Regions from separate parts of the Lysinibacillus sp. NPDC094177 genome, predicted to be linked through region 4. Evidence: riboswitches for the same ligand, from Rfam matches in the RefSeq annotation. Region 4 holds a riboswitch; each other region holds the start of a gene.
What was found. Region 4 has a riboswitch for cobalamin ahead of ACQKNC_RS13650 (glutaredoxin family protein). Riboswitches for the same ligand answer to the same signal wherever they lie in the genome.
Positions count from the first base shown of each region.

Region 1: it holds a riboswitch for cobalamin, as region 4 does, so the genes downstream of both, ACQKNC_RS18795 (FecCD family ABC transporter permease) here and ACQKNC_RS13650 (glutaredoxin family protein) in region 4, are expected to answer to the same signal.
Region 2: it holds a riboswitch for cobalamin, as region 4 does, so the genes downstream of both, ACQKNC_RS07585 (ABC transporter substrate-binding protein) here and ACQKNC_RS13650 (glutaredoxin family protein) in region 4, are expected to answer to the same signal.
Region 3: it holds a riboswitch for cobalamin, as region 4 does, so the genes downstream of both, ACQKNC_RS17225 (ABC transporter substrate-binding protein) here and ACQKNC_RS13650 (glutaredoxin family protein) in region 4, are expected to answer to the same signal.

Region 1 is NZ_JBNNTW010000014.1:46,777-52,931, forward strand. It holds gene ACQKNC_RS18770 (hypothetical protein) at 1-24, opposite strand, end outside; gene ACQKNC_RS18775 (TetR family transcriptional regulator) at 173-751, shown strand; gene ACQKNC_RS18780 (DMT family transporter) at 824-1,177, shown strand; gene ACQKNC_RS18785 (DMT family transporter) at 1,177-1,491, shown strand; gene ACQKNC_RS18790 (ABC transporter ATP-binding protein) at 1,895-2,671, opposite strand; gene ACQKNC_RS18795 (FecCD family ABC transporter permease) at 2,677-3,723, opposite strand; cobalamin riboswitch at 3,963-4,155, opposite strand; gene ACQKNC_RS18800 (biotin transporter BioY) at 4,329-4,925, shown strand; gene ACQKNC_RS18805 (NADPH-dependent FMN reductase) at 5,274-5,816, opposite strand; gene ACQKNC_RS18810 (nitroreductase family protein) at 5,880-6,155, opposite strand, start outside.
Region 2 is NZ_JBNNTW010000003.1:299,462-305,616, reverse strand. It holds gene ACQKNC_RS07595 (S9 family peptidase) at 1-1,298, opposite strand, end outside; gene ACQKNC_RS07590 (precorrin-3B methylase) at 1,620-2,309, opposite strand; gene ACQKNC_RS07585 (ABC transporter substrate-binding protein) at 2,364-3,365, opposite strand; cobalamin riboswitch at 3,534-3,719, opposite strand; gene ACQKNC_RS07580 (GTP-binding protein) at 3,901-5,841, shown strand.
Region 3 is NZ_JBNNTW010000011.1:88,478-94,632, reverse strand. It holds gene ACQKNC_RS17235 (adenosylcobinamide amidohydrolase) at 1-1,165, opposite strand, end outside; gene ACQKNC_RS17230 (FecCD family ABC transporter permease) at 1,162-2,163, opposite strand; gene ACQKNC_RS17225 (ABC transporter substrate-binding protein) at 2,160-3,125, opposite strand; cobalamin riboswitch at 3,376-3,558, opposite strand; gene ACQKNC_RS17220 (acyl-CoA dehydrogenase family protein) at 3,616-5,283, opposite strand; gene ACQKNC_RS17215 (class I adenylate-forming enzyme family protein) at 5,285-6,155, opposite strand, start outside.
Region 4 is NZ_JBNNTW010000007.1:153,657-159,811, forward strand. It holds gene ACQKNC_RS13640 (Lsa family ABC-F type ribosomal protection protein) at 1-793, shown strand, start outside; gene ACQKNC_RS13645 (hypothetical protein) at 1,250-1,462, shown strand; cobalamin riboswitch at 2,329-2,506, shown strand; gene ACQKNC_RS13650 (glutaredoxin family protein) at 2,626-2,850, shown strand; gene nrdI (class Ib ribonucleoside-diphosphate reductase assembly flavoprotein NrdI) at 2,847-3,206, shown strand; gene nrdE (class 1b ribonucleoside-diphosphate reductase subunit alpha) at 3,203-5,296, shown strand; gene nrdF (class 1b ribonucleoside-diphosphate reductase subunit beta) at 5,284-6,155, shown strand, end outside.

The sequences.
Region 1 (6,155 bases), on a different contig from region 4:
TTGCGCAATTTTTATCTCTTCCATTTTCATCAAATCCTTTCACGAATAAAGTTCCCCAAATAAGAAACATATATACACGAAAAAACAATGACTGATTGTCAGTCATTTTCTTTGACTTTATTTCAGCTATTTTGTAACATATCAAATAAGCAGGCCAAAAGCGAGGGATTTCATGTCAAAAGAAGAGAAAATTATTCAAGCTGCAATTGAAGTTTTTCGTGAAAAAGGAATTGAAAAGACAAAGGTTTCAGATATCGTAAAAGCGGCAGGTATAGCGCAAGGGACATTTTATCTTTATTTCCCATCACGGCTTTCAGTTATGCCAGCTATTGCAAAAGTTATGGTTGAGAAGATTATTGCTGCTATTAACGATGGTATTTCAAAACATGAGCCTTTTGCAAAGCAACTTGAAAAAGTAGTAGATATTGTTTTTTCATTAACAGAGGAATATAGAGATGTATTTGCACTTATCTATGCAGGTATTACACAAACTGAGCATATGAAAGAATGGGAAAATATATATGCACCCTATTACGAATGGATGAATAATTTCTTATATGAAGCTCAACAACAAGGAACGATACGCGCCTCTCTAAATACTACTCGTTCTTCTAAACTTGTAATTGGTCTAATAGAATCTGCTGCTGAACAAATTTATTTGTATGACGACAGTACAGAAGAAACAATTAGATTTCAAAAACTTGAGCTTCTCGACTTTTTACATTATGCACTCTGTTTACGTCACGCCTAAGTGACGTTCTCTTTTACACCGAAAATGACTGAATGTCAGTCATAATCATTGATAAACGAAAGGAATTTAACTATGCAAAAAGATTGGATTTACGTTGGATTAACTAGTTTGTTTGAATTGTTTTGGATATTCGGTTTTAATGTTGCAAATGCTTGGTGGCATTGGATTATTATTGTGTCTCTAATTGCGATAGATTTCCATTTCTTATCGAAAGCTTGTGAGAACTTACCTACTGGCACAGTTTATGCGACTTTTGCTGGGGTCGGTACAATTGGGACTACATTAATGGACATTTTTATTTTTGACGGTGAGTTTAATGCTATTAAAGGAATCTTCATGTTTATTTTAATATTGGGCGTTATTGGTCTTAATTTAGCTGATAACCCTTCAAAAGATCACATTGAAGAGAAAGGAGCTAATGCATAATGGGTTGGTTACTTGTTTTATTGGCTGCAATTTCAGAAATTATTGGTGTTGTAGGTTTACGCTTTTATAGTCAGGAAAAAAATATACGAAATTTATTAATATATATAGGCGGCTTTGGAATGTCCTTTGTGCTATTATATGCATCCTTTAACTATTTACAGTTAAGCATCGCCTATGTAGTTTGGGTTGGTATTGGTACAGTTGGTGCTGTTCTCGTGAATATTATATTCTTCGGCGAATCTAAAAACCTGACTCGAATAATTAGTATCATTGCCATTATTATTGGTGTAGCAGGCTTAAAAGCAGTAGCATAATTTGACTTCATTTCAATCCATATGTGTTGTGCATGCGTACCAAACCTAATAAGTTAATGAAATTATATTAAATGACTCTTCGGCAAAACGAGGGGGTGGATTTCCGTTCCGACTTGGCGCTTTCTAGGGGGCGTCAGGGCAACACGAGGTTGGTCACGAAGGCGTTATCACAACATGCGATGGTTTTAGCCTTCGTTCCCCTATTGCTGATCCCCAAGGAGTCGCCCAGTCTCCACTCCAATCAACCGCTTCACAAAGCATGCATCTTCTGGCATTTCACTCTAATTTATAGTGATAAAGCAGAGCTACAGCACCAATATTCTAATTTTTTCTATTTACATTTTTAACTTTCATATTCCCTAAATAACACTATGTATCAATCACTTTATCGAGTTTCTAAAGCTTACTTTGTGAATTGCTCTGGGATATACATTAAATATGGTTTACCTGTAAGTGGATGTATTTGAATATCAGCATAAACTCCAAATACATCTTGTAATAATTGTGGTGTAAGTACTTCTTCTGGTGTTCCAAAACAAACAATTCGACCTTGCTGTAAAACATAAATTTGATCGCAATACATGGCTGCAATGTTTAAATCGTGTATTGCTGCAACAACTGTTAAATGTAAAGTTTGAATTAGATCCATAAGCTGCAATTGATGCTGAATATCCAGATGATTTGTTGGCTCATCTAAAATAAGTACCTGTGCTTGCTGAGAGAGGGCACGGGCAACCATCACACGCTTTTTTTCTCCACCCGAAAGAGTGCTAAAGCTACGTTTCTCTAAATGAGCGATACCTGTTTGGTTCAGTGCATCTTTTACAATTTGAAAATCTCGTTCTTGATCTAGCTCCAATAGTTTTTTATGAGGTGTTCTCCCCATACTAACTAAATCATGTACTGTAAAATCGAATAAGACTGGTGTTTCTTGACTTACAACTGCTAAATTTTTAGCAATGTTTTTACTCGATTGCTTTAAAATATCCTGTTCATTTAACAAGACTGTTCCACTTTCTGGTTTTAATAAACGATACATATTCTTTAATAGCGTTGACTTCCCACTACCATTAGGACCGATTAGACCAACAAATTGCTTGTCCTTTATTCGAATATTTACTTCATGTAATATACGTTCATCAGAAATGGAGAATGATACTTGTTTCGCTTCTAATGTCATATGCTTTAATCTCCTTCACCGAATGAATAATTGTTACTACGTAGCAACCAAATGAAAAATGGACCTCCGCAAAAAGCCGTGATAATTCCAATTGGCATTTCCTCCGGAGCAATTAAAATTCGAGCAAGTGCATCTGCCCAAACTAGGAAAATCCCTCCGAATAATGCACTAATCGGTATAACATATTTATGGTTTGAACCTACAATTAACCTTACAATATGTGGAATGATTAAGCCGACAAATCCGATTGAACCACTTACAGCAACAAGCACACCCGTTAATAATGAAACTAATATAATAAGCTGTATACGAAATTGTTGTAAGTTAACCCCTAGTGTGACCGCTGCTTCTTCCCCAAGAAGTAATAAATTTAGATTTCGATAGTGGAGCCATAACAAGGCAAATACTACAATAAAGATAATTGTAGGAATTAAAAGATTACTCCACTTCGCACCAGCAAGGCTTCCTAGCATCCAAAACATGACTGCCTTCATTCCGCCCTCTTGTTTCGACGTCATTAATATAAAATTTGAAATAGCAGATAAAATAAACGACACCGCCATCCCTGAAAGTAAAAGTCGAAAGACAGAAATTCTACCGTCAACACGCGCTAAGAAGAAAACTAAAGCCATTGCTGTGAGAGAACCTATAAATGCAGATACGGAAAGCGCATAAACGCTCAGAAATGAAAAAGCGCCTAAAATGATGACAGCTGTAGCACCAACCGTTGCACCAGAAGAAATCCCTAAAATATACGGTTCTGCAATTGAATTACGAACAAGTGCCTGAATAGCTACTCCTGCAATTGCTAAGCCTGCTCCAACGATAGCTGCGAGCAATACACGCGGAACTCGTATTTGCCAAATGATAATTTCCTGTGAGCGACTCCAATCTTGTTCGATTGAATTTTGTATAAATGGGATTTTAGAAAGGATAACCTTCCATACATAAAGTGGCGTAACGGAAACCGATCCAACCATAATCGCAATTGTCATCGAAATTATAAGTACTAGAAGAAGAATCATTGAAAGCATCATAAATTTTTTATTCATCAGTTTATAACTCCTACTCATTAAAAATCAATTTTGTCTTGGCGTAATTGCCCTCTATCGCTTTGCTTTCGCGACAAAACACTTGTAGCAGACGTTTCACATTCACAAACACTTGCCGAATGAAAATAAATAAAAAAAAGGGCATTCTATGCAAATGCGCATAGAAATACCCTTGATTAAACAAAGTCAGAAAGATTTCCTTCTACTATTGTCCGTAATCGCTTTCATCCTCGTGGGCATTACAGGAATTACTAATTGGCAGGTCTCCTGGCTTCGAATCAATGTACCTATGATTGCCTTCCCATTCTAGAACAGTGGCTAATACATCATAGAACTCCTCGTAACAGTTGCGGGACAGCGTCGGATTTGCACCGACTTCCCTTTTAAGCGACACATTTTACAAGATGTCACACCATTAGCATTTAATATTTTAAAATTATGACGATTCTATCATATATTTTAATAGTTAGTCTATAAATAATAGTTATTTATCAATTTATGCAGGATAACAACTTTTGTGTTAACCGACTTAAATAATCAAGTTGACACAAAAGCTTTATTTTTTTACACTATTATTATCAACATTACTATTTAGGGGTGAAATAATGACAACAGTTGCGGAACATACTCATCACAAATTAAGAACAGTAGATCTTGCATACATTGGACTATTTTCAACATTGATGATGATAGGAGCTAATATCACGTCTATTGTACCTTTCATGATGGTCGGTGGAGTACCTATCACATTGCAAACATTTTTTGCTATTTTAGCAGGGCTTATTCTTGGTAGTAGAAAAGGGGCACTCGCTTGTACTGTTTATATGTGTATCGGTTTAGCAGGTGCACCTGTATTTGCTCGTTTCGGTGGGGGCTTTGGACAAATTTTAAGTCCTACATTTGGTTTCATTGTCTCTTTTATATTAGCTGCATATGTCGCGGGGCTTATTGTAGAACGCAGTGGAACGAAGAAAAGCTATGTAGTTGCTGCATTAGTTGCAACAGCTATTAATTATTTACTAGGGACAAATTGGATGTACTTTGCCTACAAGCTATGGGCTAGTGCTCCTGATGCTTTCACTTATAAGATTGCATGGCTTTGGATGATGCCTCCTTTACCAAAAGATATTATTTTAGCTATATTTGCAGGTATTTTTGCATACCGCCTTCAAAAAGTTTTAAAAATAATTCCGATTAAATAAAAGCTTAACACCATTACGAGGGGTTGATTTCCGTTCCGGCTGGGCGCTTTGTAGCTGTCGCTTTGCTTTTGCTACAGAAAACATTTGCCGCTGACCCCCAAGGAGTCGCCCAGCCTCCACTCCAATCAAGTTATATAAATAGCATACATTTTATCCACAACTTTTTTGTTAAAGGATAAATAAACAATTTATTTCCTAAAAATGCCCCTCTTTAGTGTAATGCTAGAAAGGGCGTTTTTCTGATTGTCCTATTTGTCGCTTGGCTCTTCTATCCGTCGCTCTATCTTAAACCCAACAAACAAAAAATGCCCCATAAGTATTGTTATACTATGGGACATTTTTTTATTTTTAAACGTATATTTTCATCCAGTTTAAGAAGTTATCAATTACTACATCTAGGAATTTGATAGTACCCTCATCTGTTAGATTGCCTTCTGTATCAAATTTAGTGTGTACTGCTCCAATATAAACATCATTACCACTTAGTAATGGTGAATTTACTCCAGGTGAGAATAAAATATCTCGTAAATGTAATTGTGCTTTAACAGTACCTAAGTTACCCATTGATGCTCCCATCATGAATGATGGCTTGCCAATCATTACTTTATCAACTCGAGATAACCAATCGATGGCGTTAACCATAACACCTGGTACTGTACCGTTATATTCAGGCGTCAACCAAAGAACCGCATCTGCCTCTTTTACTTTTGCTTTAAAATCAAGTACAGGTTGTGGTGCTTCATTTTCGATATCTTGGTTATACATCGGTAAATCTTTCAAGCTTAATATTTCAAGATCAAATTTCTCTGTATAATGTTTTTGAATAAATTTTGCTAATTGCATATTATAAGATTCTTTACGGATACTACCTACGATTGCTACTACTTTCATAATTGCTTCCTCCTAAACATACATTAACTTTATTATTTATAAACAATTCTATTTTATACCACCCTAATAATAGGTAGCAAATTCCTCAACTGGTTTACGATAACCACGCAAGCGACGACTACTTTCTTTTTCTTTACCTATTGTTATTATTAGTGCAATTTCATGTGTCTCCGGAACATTAAAAAGTGCTCTCATTTGTGGTTGATCAAAGCCGATCATTGGGCATGTATCCCATCCACGATTTTTGGCTGCCAGCATAAATAACATAGCTGAAAGTGAAGCGTTACGAATGGCTTCCTCCTTCATAAATTCCTCGCCACGTTCTTCATAAAATTTCTT
Region 2 (6,155 bases), on a different contig from region 4:
CCTTCTTCATAGCCAATAGGCTTCATCATCCAGCCGCTTACTTTCCACCCGTCTGCCCCTACATATTCAATTGCTTCAGGAACAGATAATACTCTCGACTTTAAAAATTCTTCATTTACATTTGTAAGCTGTTCCTTTTCACCAGTATTTAAATTTACGTAAAATAGATCGCCAGGATTTGTAGTAGTGCTGATGGCGACTACCGCTCTATCATTTTTATGATCAAGTGAAAAACCATAGACATACTGATCATCATTAATAGCTGGATATAATTCGCCAGATAAATTGCCAAAATAAATAGTTGTATTTCCGTGATCTGTCACTTGGAAGTAAAAACTTTTATTATCCTCCAACCATTGGACACGCGGAGCAGCAACACCTTGAAGGAAATCACCGACAACAAAATCACCAACAGGAGCGTCAAATTCACTCGTTACACATGTCGTATTGTTATTTTCCAAATCATATATCCAGAGCTTTGCTTGTGTGGCATTTTCAAATTCTCTTTCATTTCCAACATAAGATACGTAGCGGCTATTCTGTGACCATGATGTTTGGTAAAACACCCCTGTTCCTTCTGTTAGCTTGCGACCATGTTTCGTTTCTAAATCTAATAAGTAGATATCACATATGAATGAAAAGTCTTGATCCTCCGTTAAGTCCGCAATGTATGAAAGATATTTACCGTTTGGAGACCATGTACCAAGCTGTAAATTATGTTTCCCTTCCGTAACTAGCTCTAATTCTCCAGATTCCAGGTTGACGATGGCAATTTGAGAAAATTGCTCCATATCAACAAACCCAGCAGCATCTGATTTATATTTCATCTTTTCTACTTCAAGTGGTTTTAGTTCTTTGTCATCTTTCTTATCATTTTCAGCTTTATCATAAATGCTGTCATTTTTTCCTAACTTTATTGAGAAAGCTATATTTTTACCACATGGAGACCATACAGGTGATGTCGCACCGTTTTTACAATTAGTAAGTTGTTTCGCTTCCCCACCTGCTTTTGAAAGCACAAAAATTTGTGGCTTGCCATGTCTCGTTGATACAAATGCGATTTTACTGCCATCTGGAGACCATACAGGTGAATTCGTTTTATCTTCACCAAATGTCCATTGTTGAGGATTTTTTTCATTTAAGTTTATGTAAAATAAATTAGACATGTAGTCCTTTTTCTTCTCATCAATACGAGTCTCTACATACACAACTTCTGTTCCGTCAGGTGATACTTGTGGATCTGCCACGGATTTTAATTGGTATAGATCTTCTGGTTTTATCCCTTGTTTCGATGTCATATTTTATATCCCCTTTGCGCCGAAATTTCATTACTTAGTAGAATATTTCGACGCCCTAAGTATTATTCCTGCTTTCAAAGGAGAAATTGTTTTTTTATCCCAGAGAGGATTTTACAATAGCATGTAGTACAATTAAAAAACCGTAGCTGCTTCGCAATAATTACCAAGAGCTACGGACATCATTTATTTCAAAGATTGATTTTGGGATAAGTGGTTGTGTACGCATTTGAGTAACGACATAAGCATTTTATCGGGTAGAACGAGATGCTGATGAAGCGGCTCTTCGGACACACCCTGGTAAGCACTCAGTCAGTACGGAAATCACACTCCCGTTATGATGGTCTTATTTTTTAACATTTCCCAATAATCCGCAGAATTTGTTCTGCGATAAAATTTATAAAAAGGTTCATTCGGACGTGCACGTTCCTTATAGAGCTCAATGATTTGCTTTAAAAAACCTTCAATATGCTCCACTTCTACTCTTTTTGCAAACAGAGTCCCGGCTTGTGCATTTGGACCCATTGGCACTGCCCCTAAATAGACATCAAAGCTATCCTTTTGGTAGACAAGCCCAATATCATCATAAACCGCAATATAACAGGCAGAGGCACAACCATTTACGTTTAAACGTAATCTTGTTGGGACAGTTATCCCTTCTAAAGAATGATATAGCTGTTCAGTAATTGGGGCTGCCTCCATCTTATCACCATCACAAAAATCACAAGCCTTCATAGCCACACTTGGCCCTTGCTTTGCCACATACAGACCAGCGTCTTGTAGCTCTTTAGTTGCATCTGTTACATCTACTGTTGGAATTGATAATATTATACTGTAAGATGCGGAGTATTTGATTGCACCAGTTTCTCCTACAACCTTTGCAATTGTTTGAAATTGTGCCGGAGAATAATGCTTATTAATAATACCTGGGCTTACGGCAAGACGGGTAAAATCTCCATTATTGTTTAGTTTTGCAAATGTTTTGTCGGGTATATTTTTACGAAATGCATTCATAAATAATTCTCCTTATGAAAAGAGGGCTAGCAAAACGCTAGCCCCATATTTTTTCTAGTTTTCAAAGTTATCCGGATAGAAGCCTTTCGCCAAAATTTGAATAGCTTCTGCAACACGAACTCCTTCTGACGCGGCAGAAAGCGGTAAAATCACAAAGCGTTCATTTTTTACTGCTTCCGTTTCTTTTAAGGCTGGATCATTTTTCAAGAAATTTATTTTTTCTTCCGCCGTTGTTTCTCCATAATCAACGACAACAACAACTTCTGGATTTCGTTCTACTACATCCTCTTTTGACACCGTAGTCCATCCTGATTCCACATCACCAAAAATATTTTTACCGCCAGCAATAGTTACAAGCTCATTCATGAAGTTTTGTCCAGCAGTAAAGACATCTTTATCACCACTGTCAAACACTAAAACTCGTAGTTCTTTTTCATTTTGCGGTAATTTCGCACGGACAGCATCTACATCCTTTGTCATTTGTTTAATTAATGCTTCTCCACGATCCTCAACGCCGAAAATTTTTGCGATATTTCGAATATCTGTGAAAATATCTTCTAAAGTTGGTTTCGTCATATTTGAGGATGTATGTAAATAACTGTGAATACCTAATGCCTCAAGCTCTTCCTGTGTACCAACACCTTTCTCTCCAAAGGCGCTTTTCCAACCACCGTATAAAAAGTCTGCACCTGCATCAATTACTTGCTCCTTAGAAGGATACTTTTCAGCTATTACAGGCACTTTATCGTAGGCAGCTTGCAGGGGCTCATAAATTTTATCATCTAAGTATGCCGTCCCTACCATTGAATCTTCTAAACCTAAAGCCAGCATAATTTCTGTTACGTGTTGATTTAAGCTAATCGCTTTTTTAGGTGCTTCCTTATATACTTGTGTTGTTCCATTATTTTCAATTGTTACTTCTGTCGTTTCAGCTTGTGAAGGCTCTACCTTCTCACCTATTGCAGCAGATTCTGGTTTGTCCTTTGAGTTACACGCGCCTAGTACAGCGATCAATGCTATTGCAAAGACAAGCCATAAGTGTTTCCATTTCTTCATGTCCTCTTCTCCTTTGTTGTTAAATATATAGAAAGAAATCATTAGACTTCTGTGCTACCAAGTTAGTTTTCTAGAAAAGGGCATAAAAAAACCCCTTGTTTCCAAGAGGTTAGCATAGTGAAAGAAAGGTTCTTCAACCTGTTCACTATCCCCATCCTCGTGGTTTAAGTAAAAGAAAACTAATTGGCAGGTATCCTGGCTTAGGTTCATCATCTATACACCTTCACATAGCATAGCTACAGTGGCATTTCGTATAGACTCTCCATTACAGTTGCGGGACAGCATCGGATTTGCACCGATTTCCCTTTTAAGCAAATGACAAAGATCATTTGCACCAATAGGTCGTTTTTATTTTGTTGTAAATGATATTGCAAGATTAATAGATTCACAATCTCATAAAAATATCAAAAAATTATTATCATAAATATATTAACACTATTCAGACATAAATACTAACTATTTTTATACGAAATATTTTTCAATCCAATTCTGTTACAATGTTGATAGATGAAATAATAGAAACGAGGATTTTTTTATGCATGTAACAATTGGAGTACTCGCTCACGTTGACGCAGGAAAAACAACATTTTCTGAGCAGTTACTATTTCATACAAACAGTATTCAAGCCCGCGGGCGAGTAGATCACCAGGACACATTTCTAGATAATCATGAATTAGAGCGTCAGCGGGGCATTACAATTTTTGCGGAGCAAGGTCGCATGACGATTGGAAACGATACATATACGTTAATCGATACACCAGGACACGCCGATTTCTCCCCAGAGATGGAGCGCGCCATTCGAGTTATGGATTATGCCATTATTATTGTTAGTGCGGTTGAAGGAGTACAAGGTCATACAGAAACAGTGTGGCAACTGTTACGCCAATATCACGTCCCGACCTTTTTCTTTATCAACAAAATTGACCGTGAAGGGGCAGATGTTAAAGCCGTTATGGCACAGCTTCATAAGGATTGCTCTGAGGATGTACTACTCGTAAATGAACCGCTCCGTTCAGACTATGTTCCTTATTCGATGATGGAATGGCTTGCCGAACGTGATGAGCAGCTTCTAGATGCTTTTCTTAATGAGACATTGGATAGCGCAAGCTGCCTTTCTCATTTACAAACGATGATTAAACAGGAAATGGCCTTTTTGTGTTTTACTGGCTCAGCCTTAAAAGATATTGGGATAAAGGAATTCCTAGCACAGCTTCCCCTACTTACAAAGACACATTTTCATAACGATGCCCCGTTCCAAGGTGAAGTGTTTAAAATTCGTCATGATGGACATCAACGTTTAACTTTTTTAAAGGCCTTGCAAGGAACGTTACATGTGCGTGATGAATTTTCATTTGGAGATGTAACAGAAAAAGTGACTGAAATACGGCAATATAATGGTAGTCGTTATGAAAGCGCTCAAGAGGTCGAAGCTGGGGAAATTTTCGCAGTTAAAGGGATTAGTAAAGCTAACATCGGAGATATCATTGGTAATTCCGGTATCCCACAGCCCTATGAATTAGTACCAACATTACAGGCGAAAGTACAATATGAAGGTGATCAGCATATAAAGGAAATATTAAAGATTTTCCGCACACTCGAAGCAGAAGAACCATCATTACGTGTACTATGGCATGAAAAATTCCAAGAAATTCATGTTCATATTATGGGTGTCATCCAACTCGAGGTTCTTATCGACGTGCTTAACAAACGCTTCTCGCTAGATATCTCATTTAGCGAACCACAGATTTTATATATGGAAACGATTGCAACAACCGTGACAGGCTATGGTCATTTTGAGCCATTAAAGCATTATGCAGAAGTACATTTATTAATGGAGCCAAATACACGCGGTACTGGTAATACATTTGTCAATGCATGTCACGCGGATGATTTATCGGTTGGGCATCAACGACTCATTGAAAAACATTTATTCGAGCGCGATCATCATGGGCTGTTAACCGGTTTTCCTGTGACAGATATTCGCTTCACTCTCTTAACGGGGCGCGCACACATTAAACATACTGACGGTGGCGATTTCCGCGAGGCAACATTCCGTGCATTACGACAAGGGCTGGAGCAAGCAGAAAATGTATTACTAGAGCCCTATTACCGCTTTAAGCTCAAAGCGCCTAGTGATTTTATCGGTCGCATGATGACCGACATTCAGCAAGCTGCTGGTACATTTGACGCGCCAATCTTAACAGAAAATGATGCGATTTTAACTGGCCGAGCCCCTGTCGTAACATTTATGAGCTACAGTACAACCTTTGCCGCCTACACCAATGGTAAGGGTGTACTTTCTCTACAATTTGATGGTTATGATATATGTCACAATACAGAAGACATTATTGCGCAAATTGGCTACGATAAGAACGCCGATCCCGAATATACATCTTCTAGCATTTTTTGTGCAAAAGGCAAAGGCTACTCCGTTCCATGGCATGAAGCAGAGGCAGCTATGCATTGTATTAAGTAAATTTAAAAACAGGACATGATTTGTTATATATCATTGTCCTGTTTTTTTATGTTTCGTGGGGATTTGTTTTGCTTCCGCGGGTATTCTTGCTTCGCGCGGGTATTCTCTTCCCTTCCGCGAGTATTTGCTTTTCTTCCGCGGATATTCTGCCCTCGCGCGGGTATTTAACTCCCTTCCGCGGGTATTCTCTTCCCTTTCGCGGGTATTCTGCCCTCGCGCGGGTATTTAACTCCCTTCCGCGGGTATTTGCTCTGCTTCCGCGGGTATTCTGCCTTCGCGCGGGTATGCTCTTGCTTCGCGCAGGTATTTGATTC
Region 3 (6,155 bases), on a different contig from region 4:
CAATATATGGTTCATCCTGCCTTTCATGTGTACGAGACACATCAACAGCATTGCCAACTCCAGCCGTAACAGCAACAAGGATGCTGCCAAAGGAAGCTTTAAATTCATTAATAGCTACTAGGTTTGTTGGTACAGCTGTTAACATGACGACAGTACTTGTTGATGCAAAACGCTCCTTCAGTAAAAATTCATCGACTTCTCTCTTTACATCACTAATCACATAATCTATTGGTACAGAGCGATTTAACAGGCAATCATACCAACCGATACCCGGATTATGAACAGCTGAGGACACCGTTTTTAAAGGAAACTCTGATTGAAGCTGAATGTACTGATCTGTAACAGTGAAGTTTTCTTTTTTTATGACAGCACGTTGCTGATGTTCAGCTAAAGCTGGCATCATTGTAATTTGAGGCTTTGGAATTTCAGGATGTGCATAGGTTGCAACTCGCGCATGATAGACGTCTTCGATTTGCGAAGCGATTAATACTTCATGTGGCTCCCCAAATGCCCGCATCCGCCCTTCCTCCATAAGTAACAATTCATCACAATAGAGGGAAGCTAAATTCATATCATGTAGTACCATAATAACTGTCAAACCACATTCTATTGCTTCCTTTCGCACCATATCTAAAATTTGACGTTGATGAGCAATATCTAGATGGTTCGTTGGCTCATCTAATAGTAATATTTCCGCTGTTTGTGCTAGAGCTTGAGCTACAAAAACTCTTTGCTGTTCACCGCCCGATAAAAATTCCATCGATGTCTGTTCATAGCGTTTCACACCTGTTTGCATCATTGCATGTTGGACTGCCTGTTCATCACGATCAGTCCAGCTCGAAAAAAAGCCTTTTTGATGTGGATAACGTCCAAGAGATACCGCCTCTCGTACACTGTTTGAAAAGGCATTAGCATGTAATTGTGGCAGCACCGCCATTTTTTTTGCTAAAGCACGAGCATTGTAAGAGCTACTATTTTTACCATCTATTAATATAGTGCCTGCAGTTGCTGGTAGTATACCACTTATTACTTTTAACAGTGTAGATTTCCCACTACCATTCGGCCCTAAAATCCCTAGTATTTTTCCTTTATTAACAGAAAAACTTATATCCTGGACGATCGGTACATCTTCATAGCCACCAGAAAGATGTTCAACAACAATCATGCCCGTACCCCCTTGCCTCTACGTTGCTTATAAAAAATATAGGAAAAAACGGGCGCCCCAATAAATGCAGTAATTACACCAATCGGTAGCTCTCTTGGCATAATAATTGTTCGTGCTACTAAATCACAAATAATCAGTAATGTTGCACCATTTAAAAATGATAATGGCAATAAATGACGGTGATCTGAACCCCAAACCATTCTCGTCATATGAGGAACTACTAAACCAACAAAGCCAATCGTTCCAGAAACAGCTACCGCAGCTCCTGTCAACATTGATCCACCCACTAAAATAATATATTTACTGCGCTTAACATTGACACCTAAATACTTTGCGCGTTCTTCTCCATATAACAGAACGTTTAACTCGCGTCTTTGTGTCCAAAGCATAATTGAGCCAATTATCACAAACGGAATAATCATTTGAACAAAAGGCCAACCCCGCATCGATACTGAGCCGAGTAGCCATCCGATAACTTGCCGTAGCTCTTCACCAGATAATGCAATCATTAACGAAATCAAGGAACCTAAAAATGAACTAAATATAACCCCTGTTAATATAAGAGTTTCCATTTTTAGCGAGCGGTCTACTATTCTAGCAAAACCCATGACAGCTACCATCGTTAATATGGCACCTATCATACTAAAGGTCGGTAACGTAAAATGGCCGACTACAGGTATGGATATACTAAAGAAAATCGTCATAACTGCACCAACTGATGCACCAGAGGAAACACCTAACGTATAAGGATCAGCCAAAGGGTTTTTTAATAAACCTTGAAAAGCTGCCCCTGCAATAGCAAGTGATGCCCCTACAAGCCCTGCCAGCAAAACTCTAGGTAACCGAATCTTCCATAAAATATTGGCAGCTGTTTCATCAGCCGCCTTATTCCACAATACTTCTAGTGGAATATGAACCGAGCCTATCGCTACACCACACCAGATGCTAATGACTAGAAGCGTAATCGCTGTTATATAGGCTACAATTGATTTACTCATTTAAACGCCTCTGGGTAGACGGCCTTCGCTAATTCCTCAAGACCATCTGCTAATCGAGGACCTTGACGACTTGTCGTGTTTTCATCCACTTGTACAATAGCTTTATTTTTTACGGCCGTAATTGTCTCAAAGCCTGGACGTTTTGGAATTTTCGTTAAAATATCAGGTACATAATTATATGCCACTACAATGACATCTGGATTTTTCGCGATAATTTGTTCTGCATCAATTTTATACCAGCTATTTGAATCCGCTGCCACATTTTCGGCATGAATCATTTCTAGCATTTCATTCATAAATGTACCTTTACCAGCTGTATAAATTTCTGGCTCATCAGACGACTCTACAAAGACTTTCTTTGGTTCAACACCCTCAAGTTTTGTTTCAACTTCTTTAACTTTTGCCTTCATATTTGCGACAATTTTTTTAGCTTCTTCTAATTTTCCTGTTGCACGACCAAGCTGTTCAATCGTTGTGTATGTTTCATCAAAGTTTTTGGCATCCGCTACAACAAATACTTTCACACCTGCAGCCTCAAGCTGTTCAATTGCTCCTTTTGAATTCCCCATACCCGATGCATGTGCAAAAACGATATCTGGTGTTAAAGCAATAATTTGTTCGATATTATAATCCATACCGCCGACCTTTTCTTTTTTAGTTGCCTCTGAAGGATAATCGTCATTATCTGTTACACCAACTATTTCATTATTTAGGCCAAGGCTAAATAATATTTCTGTGTTACTCGGAATGAGAGAGACAATCTTTTCAGGAGGCGCCTCAAGCGTAATATCCTTACCAGTAGCATCCGTTATCTTCATTGGGAATGTTGCTTGATCTACTTTTGTTGTCTCTTGTTGCTCAGAAGATGACGGCTTTTCATTTGTCGCCTCTTTAGTATTACATGCAGCCAGCAAGCCAATAGCTAAAAATGCTGATAATCCTATTTTCCAAATTTTTTTCATGTGAATGAATCCCCCTTAGTCTATCTGTGCATATAGTTAATGACTTGTTTTCCTGATTTATCGATATACTTTAGTTTTTCTCGCCCAAGGTTGTGGGTTTATCACCCAACATTGTGAGATTATCATCCACTCTTTCAAATTTATCGACATTTATCTTACAAAACAAATACCCCTCATCATAAAAAATGAGGGGGTCAAATCTGCACAAAAATACATATACAAAATCCACCATCCTATCCTCGTAGGCTACAACGTGTTTTCTATAAAGGCAGGTCTCCTGGCTTGTGCTCCTTACGCTTTTTCAAGCCTTCCCGAAATTTTCAGTGGCGCAGATTGAAAAAACTCACACATACAGTGGCGGGACCGCATCGGAATTACACCGATTTCCCTTTTCACTTTACATAAGTAAAGAACCTTTATAATATTCAGTTGATTTCATTATACATGAAAATCAAAAAAGTCGCCCCCATTCGAGACGACCTCTAATCAATTAAACTATGTCTGAGAAATACTGTACGGTTTTCATTGGTGCACCCATTTCTCGCAATGCCCATGTGCTCTCTAAATAAATATCTGCTAGCTTCTCATATTTGCCGCCGAATCTTTGCGCCCATTCAACCGCTACAACACTTTCATATAAATGTGCCATTTTCTCTGCGACCTTTTTTGCCTCAAACGTTTTCGTCGCATCATCTAAACGGCTAAATGTTTGCAAAGTTGAATCTAGTTTAGATAATTGCTTCACTACATTTTCGACTAATGGACTGTCAGCTAGTTTTTCTAGACGTCCCTCCATGACACGAACAAACATTTCGTGCACATGAAACTTTTCAACTAAACGAATGAGCTCTAAAGCTAAAATATTCGCTGTCCCCTCCCACACAGTAAGTACCTGTGCATCTCTTAATAACCGAGGTGTAACAAAATCTTCAATATAGCCGTTTCCGCCATGTAATTCAATTGCTTCACTAGCATAATGTACAGCTTGCTCTGCCGTTTCTTTTTTCATGATCGCAATATACAAGCGATTTAAAATGATGTCCTCTTTATTCCCCTGTCCACTAGTTACCTTATCGTACAGCTGAATAAGATCAAAAACCGTAGCAACTTCCACATGAAGCTTGGCAGCGAATTTCCCTAGTGTATCCTGAATCATAGGGTATTGCGTTAAAGGCTTACCAAATGCATGACGATTTGTCACATAGTGCTTCGCCTCTAAATATCCGCGGCGCATAATGCCTATAGAAGCAACCGCATTGCAAATTCTTGATAAATTAAGCGCCTCCAGCATATAATAAATTCCTTTATTTGGATCACCCACAACGTAAGCTAGCGCACCATCAAATTCCACCTCACCTGAAGGTACTGCTTTAACACCCAGTTTATCCTTTAAACGTCGAATGCGAAGGTTATTAACAGTGCCATCTTCATTTCGCCATGGAACTGCAAATAATGTTAAGCCCTTTGAACCTGCCTGAGCTCCTTCCATGCGTGCCAATACCATGGCTACCCCACACATTCCTGCGTTAGACGCGAAATATTTCTCACCATATAAACGATACTGATCGCCGTCCTGTCTTGCCTCTACAACATTCGCACCAACATCTGAGCCACCTTGACGCTCCGTTAAAAAAGTAGCCCCCTCATATAGCTCTGTCTCTCCTGTTGCACAAACATGTGGTAAAAAGCGCTCCTTCACCTCATCACTTGCATAATGATCAAGTAAAAAAGCCGTTGCCATTGTTAAAGTAACAGGACAGTAAAAGCCTGGCTCCGTATGTGATAATAAATAACCTTGAGCAAAGCTATAAACATAGTTGCCCTTCCTACCTAATTGCGGAATATCCTTATGCACATAGCCAACAATGCCGGTATTATACGTCTCTTCAATTGTTCTTTTATAGCCATCATTGACCCAAACCTCTGACACTTCTTCACCATAAGCATTATACCTTTGTAATCGAGGTTCACCCTCTCTATCCGTATGTTTGGCTCTCATATCAATCTCTCCTGCACAAAGCTCACCGAAATCTGTTAGCTCACGTGTTGCATATTCCACAAACTCTTTATCTAGCATCATTTCTAAAACTTTATGAAGTGTATCATTATCTTTAAAAAAGTTTGTTGTTTTCATTTCTTCCTGCTGTAAAACCTTCATGCTATCTCACCTCTTGTCCCTTTAAAGTTTGTTTTAGTATTTTGCCTGATGCATTTCGTGGTAGTGCTTCCACGCGTTCAAAAATGCGCGGAATTTTATATTTAGCAAGATGCTCCTCCAAATAAGCTTTAAGTCTGTCCTCGTCAATTTCTGTTTTAGCAGCATAAACGGCCTTTACTGTTTCTCCCCATTCCGGATGTGGTACACCTATTACAGCAACCTCAAATATTCCCTCATAGCTCAAAATTCTATCTTCAATTTCTTTCGGATAAATATTCACACCGCCTGAAAAAATAACATCCTTTTTACGATCGACAATCCAAATATAGCCGTCCTCATCTACGCGCGCTAAATCACCTGTTTTCAACCAGCCATCTATAAACGCAGCCTTTGTTGCAACATCATCCTTGTAATAGCCGAGCATATTGCCTTCACCAAGTAAGACGATTTCTCCCACTTCACCAACGCTGACATCTTCTCCTTCGTCGTTGATAATACGCAGCTCCGCTCCAAGTGGTGCACGGCGACCAATACTTCCTGCTTTCGTCGCATGCTCTCTGCCAAACAATAACGAACCATTTGGACCAGCCTCTGTTAAGCCATAGACACAAGTTAAATTATCTGTTTGGAATGCTTTTTGTAAAAATTGGACTTCATTTTGTGATAAAGGCGCGCCACCATAAACCCACCATTTCATCGATGATAAATCAGCTGTTTGCAATCTTGGCATTTGGGCCGTTAACAAATAGGCAACAGGTGCGCCAAAGAAATGCGTTGTCCTTTCCTGCTCTATTGAATCAATAAACAAATCAGGCGTAAATGTTGGTGTTAGCACGTTTGTTGAGCCTACGAGTACTCCAGCCATTAAAAAT
Region 4 (6,155 bases):
TTCAAAGCGTTCAGCAGGTTGGTCTAATCAAGTGGAAGCTTCCAAAAATGGGACAACGAATTCGGGTTCTAAGTTGGATAAAGGTTTTGTAGGACATAAAGCGGCAAAGATGATGAAGAGAGCAAAGAACATTCAATCAAGGCAACAAAAAGCTATTGAGGAAAAGTCAAAACTGCTAAAAAATGTGGAAAAAACGGAGTCATTAAAATTAAAACCATTGGAATATCAGTCAAACGAATTAATTGTTTTGGCGGATGTGTCTGTTAAGTATGATGACCAAATAGTGAATAAGCCAATTAGCTTTATAGTTGAACAAGGTGACCGAATTGTACTTGATGGAAAGAATGGGAGCGGAAAAAGTAGTATCCTAAAACTAATTTTAGGAAATCTGATCCAGCATACAGGCACGCTGAATGTAGGTTCTGGCCTCATTATTTCCTATGTCCAACAAGATACTTCTCATTTGAAGGGACTATTATCGGACTTTATCGAAGAGCATGAGATCGATGAAACGTTATTTAAATCCATCCTACGTAAGATGGATTTTGAGCGAATTCAATTTGAGAAAGATATAGCTCATTATTCCGGCGGACAAAAGAAAAAATTGCTTATAGCCAAAAGTTTATGTGAAAAAGCTCATTTATATATTTGGGACGAACCGTTAAATTTCGTTGATATTTATTCGCGCATGCAGATTGAAGAGCTTATTCAAAAATTTAATCCCACAATGGTTTTTGTTGAGCATGATCAGGCATTTCAACAAACAGTTGCAACAAAAACTATATCTCTGTAGTTAAATATGAAGAACTGAAGGTATAATTAGTAAATTTGCTCATTAAACTATTTGATGCTTTAGTTGAAGAACGTTGCTAAAATAATCAAACCTTTTATGGAGACCTAAAATAAATATCTGCTAGAGAAGAATCCATTTTGATTAATCTTTTTTCAAAATGGATTCTTTTATTTTTCGTATAAAATGGGTTTAGTGATGTATTTTTAATCAACTTTAAAGCATACTAGAAGTCATCATGACCATACTCATTGCAACGATAATAGAAATAATTAGAATGATCGACAAAAGCTTTGTGAGGGCATAAATCAAACTGTTAAAAACAACACTAATGGACGAAGTTAGTACCGTTACACATTTTACTTACACCAACCAGTATTGCGGCAATAGTTTGCTTTGCGAAAACATGAAATCATAATGGAAAGATGTTTTTTTATGGACTAAATAGGAGTGAACTAGATGACATCACATTCAATCTCGTATTATGAGAATCAGTTAAGACAGCAAATTATGAACAACCTATATAATGAAAATTTTATTTCATTGCAGAATTATGTAAAAGAGTTAATTCAAGAAAATACGGATAATAATAAGAATATTACTTATGCCTATTTGAATATAAAACGTGAGCTGGTAGGGTCAATAAGTAATAATGATGATCAGACTTTATAAAGTGATTATAGATGCAAAAAATATAAAAGAAGTGAACATTTAAATGGAATGCAAAATGAAACAACTTGGCATTTGACTATAGAATGACATTGCTTAATAAAGTAAAGAAAATGCCTGGATTAGAAATGTTTTTTCTAATATGTTACAAATGGAAAATTGAATAATTAGAGGATCCAGAAGTTCATAGTTTCTTTTGTAATTCAATAAATGGTAAAGTAAAAGGAGTCTATGATAGTTTTAGAGATTATAATAGAGATAATAATCTTTTAAAATTGCTATTAATTATATAAACTATTATCAAAATATAATCCTTAGTTTAAAGTAAATTCAGCTCTGAATTTTTTAAGGAATTATTTTATTTGTAGGAATGGAATAATTGTACGGTAGATTTCATTTAAAAATTGAAGTGGTAAAACAGTCTATTATTCTTTGGAATATGGACTGTTTTAATGTAAGGAGTTCAAATAATAACTTTGTATCTACGATTGATCTAATTGTTGATTACGACTTAATAGATGGAACTTTAAGGTTTTATTAGACTGTTACAATACATTTGATTCACCTCAGAAATTAATTTTTACATAAGTGTTACATTAAATTAGAGTTCTTAATTAGATGGAATGAGATAATCCTGATTGATAAACAAGATACTGCATTTAGGTAAATGTAAAATAGCGAATATATTTAACTTCATATTTTTTAGAAATTTTTTAAATAAGTCGTCTATTGCAGCTAATTATTTGTTAAGATCATATTTTGAGAGTGTGAAAGAAAATATTGAATAATCTCATATTAAAGAAGTTTCTAATCTAGATTTACTTTTTATTTGAAGGATGGTACACTTAGTTCTATTGAACAACAATATATTGTGTTCGTTTTATAAAGGTACTACTATATGTAGTTTAATAGAGAAGTTCGGTGCAATACCGACGCTGTCCCCGCAACTGTGAAGCTGACGATGATATTAGCCACTGTGCATTCGCATGGGAAGGAAATCAGAGAATGAAGCAAAGCCAGGAGACCTGCCTATATAAAACAAATTGATCATTTCTTCGGGGATTAAGAGATGGGAACGTATGTGTTTTTTTTGTATTTTAACGTTTCCATTTAGGCTATCTCTCTCGAAGGGATAGCTTTTTTATTTTATGAAAAGAGGGATATATATGAAACTTTATACGAAAACAATCTGTCCAAAATGCCTTTGGGTAAAATCTGAATTACAACGTGTAGGACTTGAAGCAGAAATTGTAAACATTGATCACGATGAACAAGCTAAGCAAACAATTATTGACGCAGGTTTTTTAAGTGTGCCTGTTTTAGAAATTAATGAAACATTTATAGGAGATGTTAAGGAGATTGTTTCTCATATAGAGATGATTGCAATATGATTGTTTATGCTAGTCGTACAGGCAATGTCCGGAATGTTGTTTCTAAATTAACAGCGGAATCTATTGAACTCTCTGATGGGTTAGTGTTGAATGAGCCCTACCTTTTAATCACCTACACAGATGGATTAGGTGATGTCCCTTCAAAAGTGTCATGTTTTTTAGAAAACAACAGGAAATTTTGTAAGGGTGTAGTTGCCAGTGGCAATAGTAATTTCGGGCATAATGTTTTTGGCGCTGCCGGTGAGAAAATTGCTGCTACTTATCATGTGCCCTTAGTGCGGAAACTAGATTTAAGAGGAAATCAAGCAGATTATGAAGCAATACAAACGTTTTATGAAACGAGGGTAATGGGATGAAAACATATTTAAAGCTTAATAATGACGTACTGAATCGTTATAGTACAACTGGTCTACTAGAGTTAGAAAAGGATCGTGAAGCAACGCGCCGCTATTTTTTAGAATATGTTAACGTGCGTTTACGTTACTTTATTGATATCGAGGAAAAAATCCGCTATTTAGTCGATGAGGGCTACTATGAGAAAGCATTTATCGATATGTACGAGATGGAATTTATTAAAAAGCTGTACAAGAAAGCATATGATTATAATTTCCGTTTTCCATCTTTTATGAGTGCGAGCAAGTTTTACGATAGCTATGCAATGAAAAGTCGTGATGGGGAAGAAATTTTAGAAAAATATGAGGATCGTATTGTCATTATTGCTTTATATTTAGCACAAGGGGATACCGTTCTAGCAGAGCGTTCTATCGAAGCGATGATGGAAGCGTATCAGCCTGCAACACCAACAGCATTGAATAGTGGAAAGAAAGCCCGTGGCGAATTAGTAAGCTGCTTTAAATTATCAATGGATGACTCCATGAATAGTATTGCCGAAAATATTGGTTATTGTTTGGAGCTATCACGTCTTGGTGGTGGAGTTGGGGTAAACTTAACGGATTTACGCCCTTTAGGTGATCCAATTAAAGAGATATTAAATCGTGCAAGTGGTGTAATCCCAGTAGCGAAGCTGTTGGAAAACTCTTTCAGTTATTCAAATCAACTAGGACAACGAAATGGCTCGGGCGTTGTCTACTTAAATATTTTCCATGCAGACATAGAAAATTTCATTTCATCAAAAAAACCAAATGCTGATGATAAAATTCGCCTCGCAACACTGTCAACAGGAATTATTATACCAAGTATTTTCTTCGATCTTATGAAACGTGATAAAGATATTGTATTGTTTAGTCCATACGATATTTTTAAAGAATATGGCAGACGTATGTCTGAAATTTCAATATCAGATATGTACTATGAACTTCTAGATAATCCGAATATCCGTAAAATTAAACGTTTGAATGCACGTAAACTCTATACAGAGGTTAAAAAAGCGCAATTTGAATCGGGCTATCCGTTTGAAATTTTTGATGATAATGTCAATAAAGTGCATCCGCTCAAAAATATCGGTCGTGTAAAAATGTCAAATTTATGTACAGAAATCTTGCAAGTTCAAGAAACAAGTATCATTACTAACCAAGATGAACCGAATGAATATGGGTTAGATGTATCGTGTAACTTAGGGTCAATTGATATCCATGCAGCAAGTAAAGTAAACGATTTCGAAACATTAATCGATACAGCCATGCACTTATTAACAAATGTGTCGCAAATGACGCACATTAAGAATGTACCATCTGTTGCAAAAGCAAATAAATTAATGCATTCAGTAGGGCTTGGTTGCATGAATCTTCATGGTCATCTTGTTACTGAGGGAATCATGTACGGCTCAAAGGAATCTATTGATTTTATGGATCGCTTTATGGAAGCGATGAACTTTTATTCACTCAAATCATCAATGGAGATGGCTAAAGCAAAAGCTGAAACTTTCTATCGATTTGAGGAAAGTGATTACGCTTCAGGTAGCTATTTTGATCAATATGTAAATAAAAGTGAAGAGGAACTATCGCCTGTTGTGTTAAAAGCACTTGGAAATATTCCACTCATTACTAAAAAGATGTGGGAAGTTTTAAAGCAAGATGTTATGCAATATGGTTTATTCCATTCATATCGTTTGGCTATTGCACCAACTGGTAGTATTTCTTATATTCGTAGTTGTACGGCTTCTATATCTCCATGTACAGAGCGAGTAGAGGTTCGTGATTATGCAGATAGTAGAACAATTTATCCAATGCCTCATTTAACAAATGAGAACAGTCATTTATATGCTGAGGCATACGATATTGATCCTTATGACTTAATTGATTTATACGCAGCTTCTCAAAAACACGTTGACCAAGGTATTTCGATGACGCTTTATGTGACTGACAATTGGACAACAGAACAATTGGCTAAAGTATACATTTATGCATGGGTAAAGGGGATTAAGTCCGTTTACTATGTTCGTCAAAGATTACAAAGCTTAGAGGAGTGTGTAGCATGTCAAATATAATTTATGAGGCTGTCAATTGGAATAAGGCAACGAGTGAACTTGCACAAATATTTTGGGATCAACAATGGAAGCAAATTTGGTTTCCTGAAGAAATTGCAGTAAGTAAAGATATCAAACAGTGGAAAAGTTTTGAACATCAAGATACGTATAAAAAAGTATTTGCAGGATTAACCTTACTTGATACCGTTCAGACAAATATAGGGATGAATCGTGTTGCTGCTTATACAAATGATTTACAAGAGAAGGCTGTACTAACCGTTTTTGATGCATTTGAGGCGATACATGCCAAATCCTATTCTTATATATTCACTACCCTATGTACAAACGAAGAAATAGATGAGCTATTTGAATGGGTAAAGAAAAATGAATTTCTACAATATAAGGCAAATAAAATTGCGGATATTTATAACGGTATTGAAGAAGGCGATTCAGAGAGTTTATGGAAAGCGATGTTCTCGTCCGTTATGCTCGAATCTTTCCTTTTCTATTCAGGCTTTTTCTACCCACTGTACTTAGGAGGACAAGGTTTCCTACGAAACAGTGCAGAAATTATTTCACTTATTTTACGCGACGAATCAATCCATGGTGTAGCAGTTGGATTTTTTGCTCAAAATCTATTTAAGCAATTTTCAAAAGAAAAACAAGAAGAGTTACAATTATGGGGTTATGAATTGTTGCTGGATTTATATCAGAATGAAATGAATTATACTGATGATATCTATGCGGAAACAGGATTATCTCCTGAAGTAAAAGCCTATGTACGGTATAACGCTAATAAAGCATTAATGAATGTCGGTTTCGATCCAATGTTCCCAGAAGAAGAAGTTAATCCTATTGTTATGAATGGAATTCGTAATGA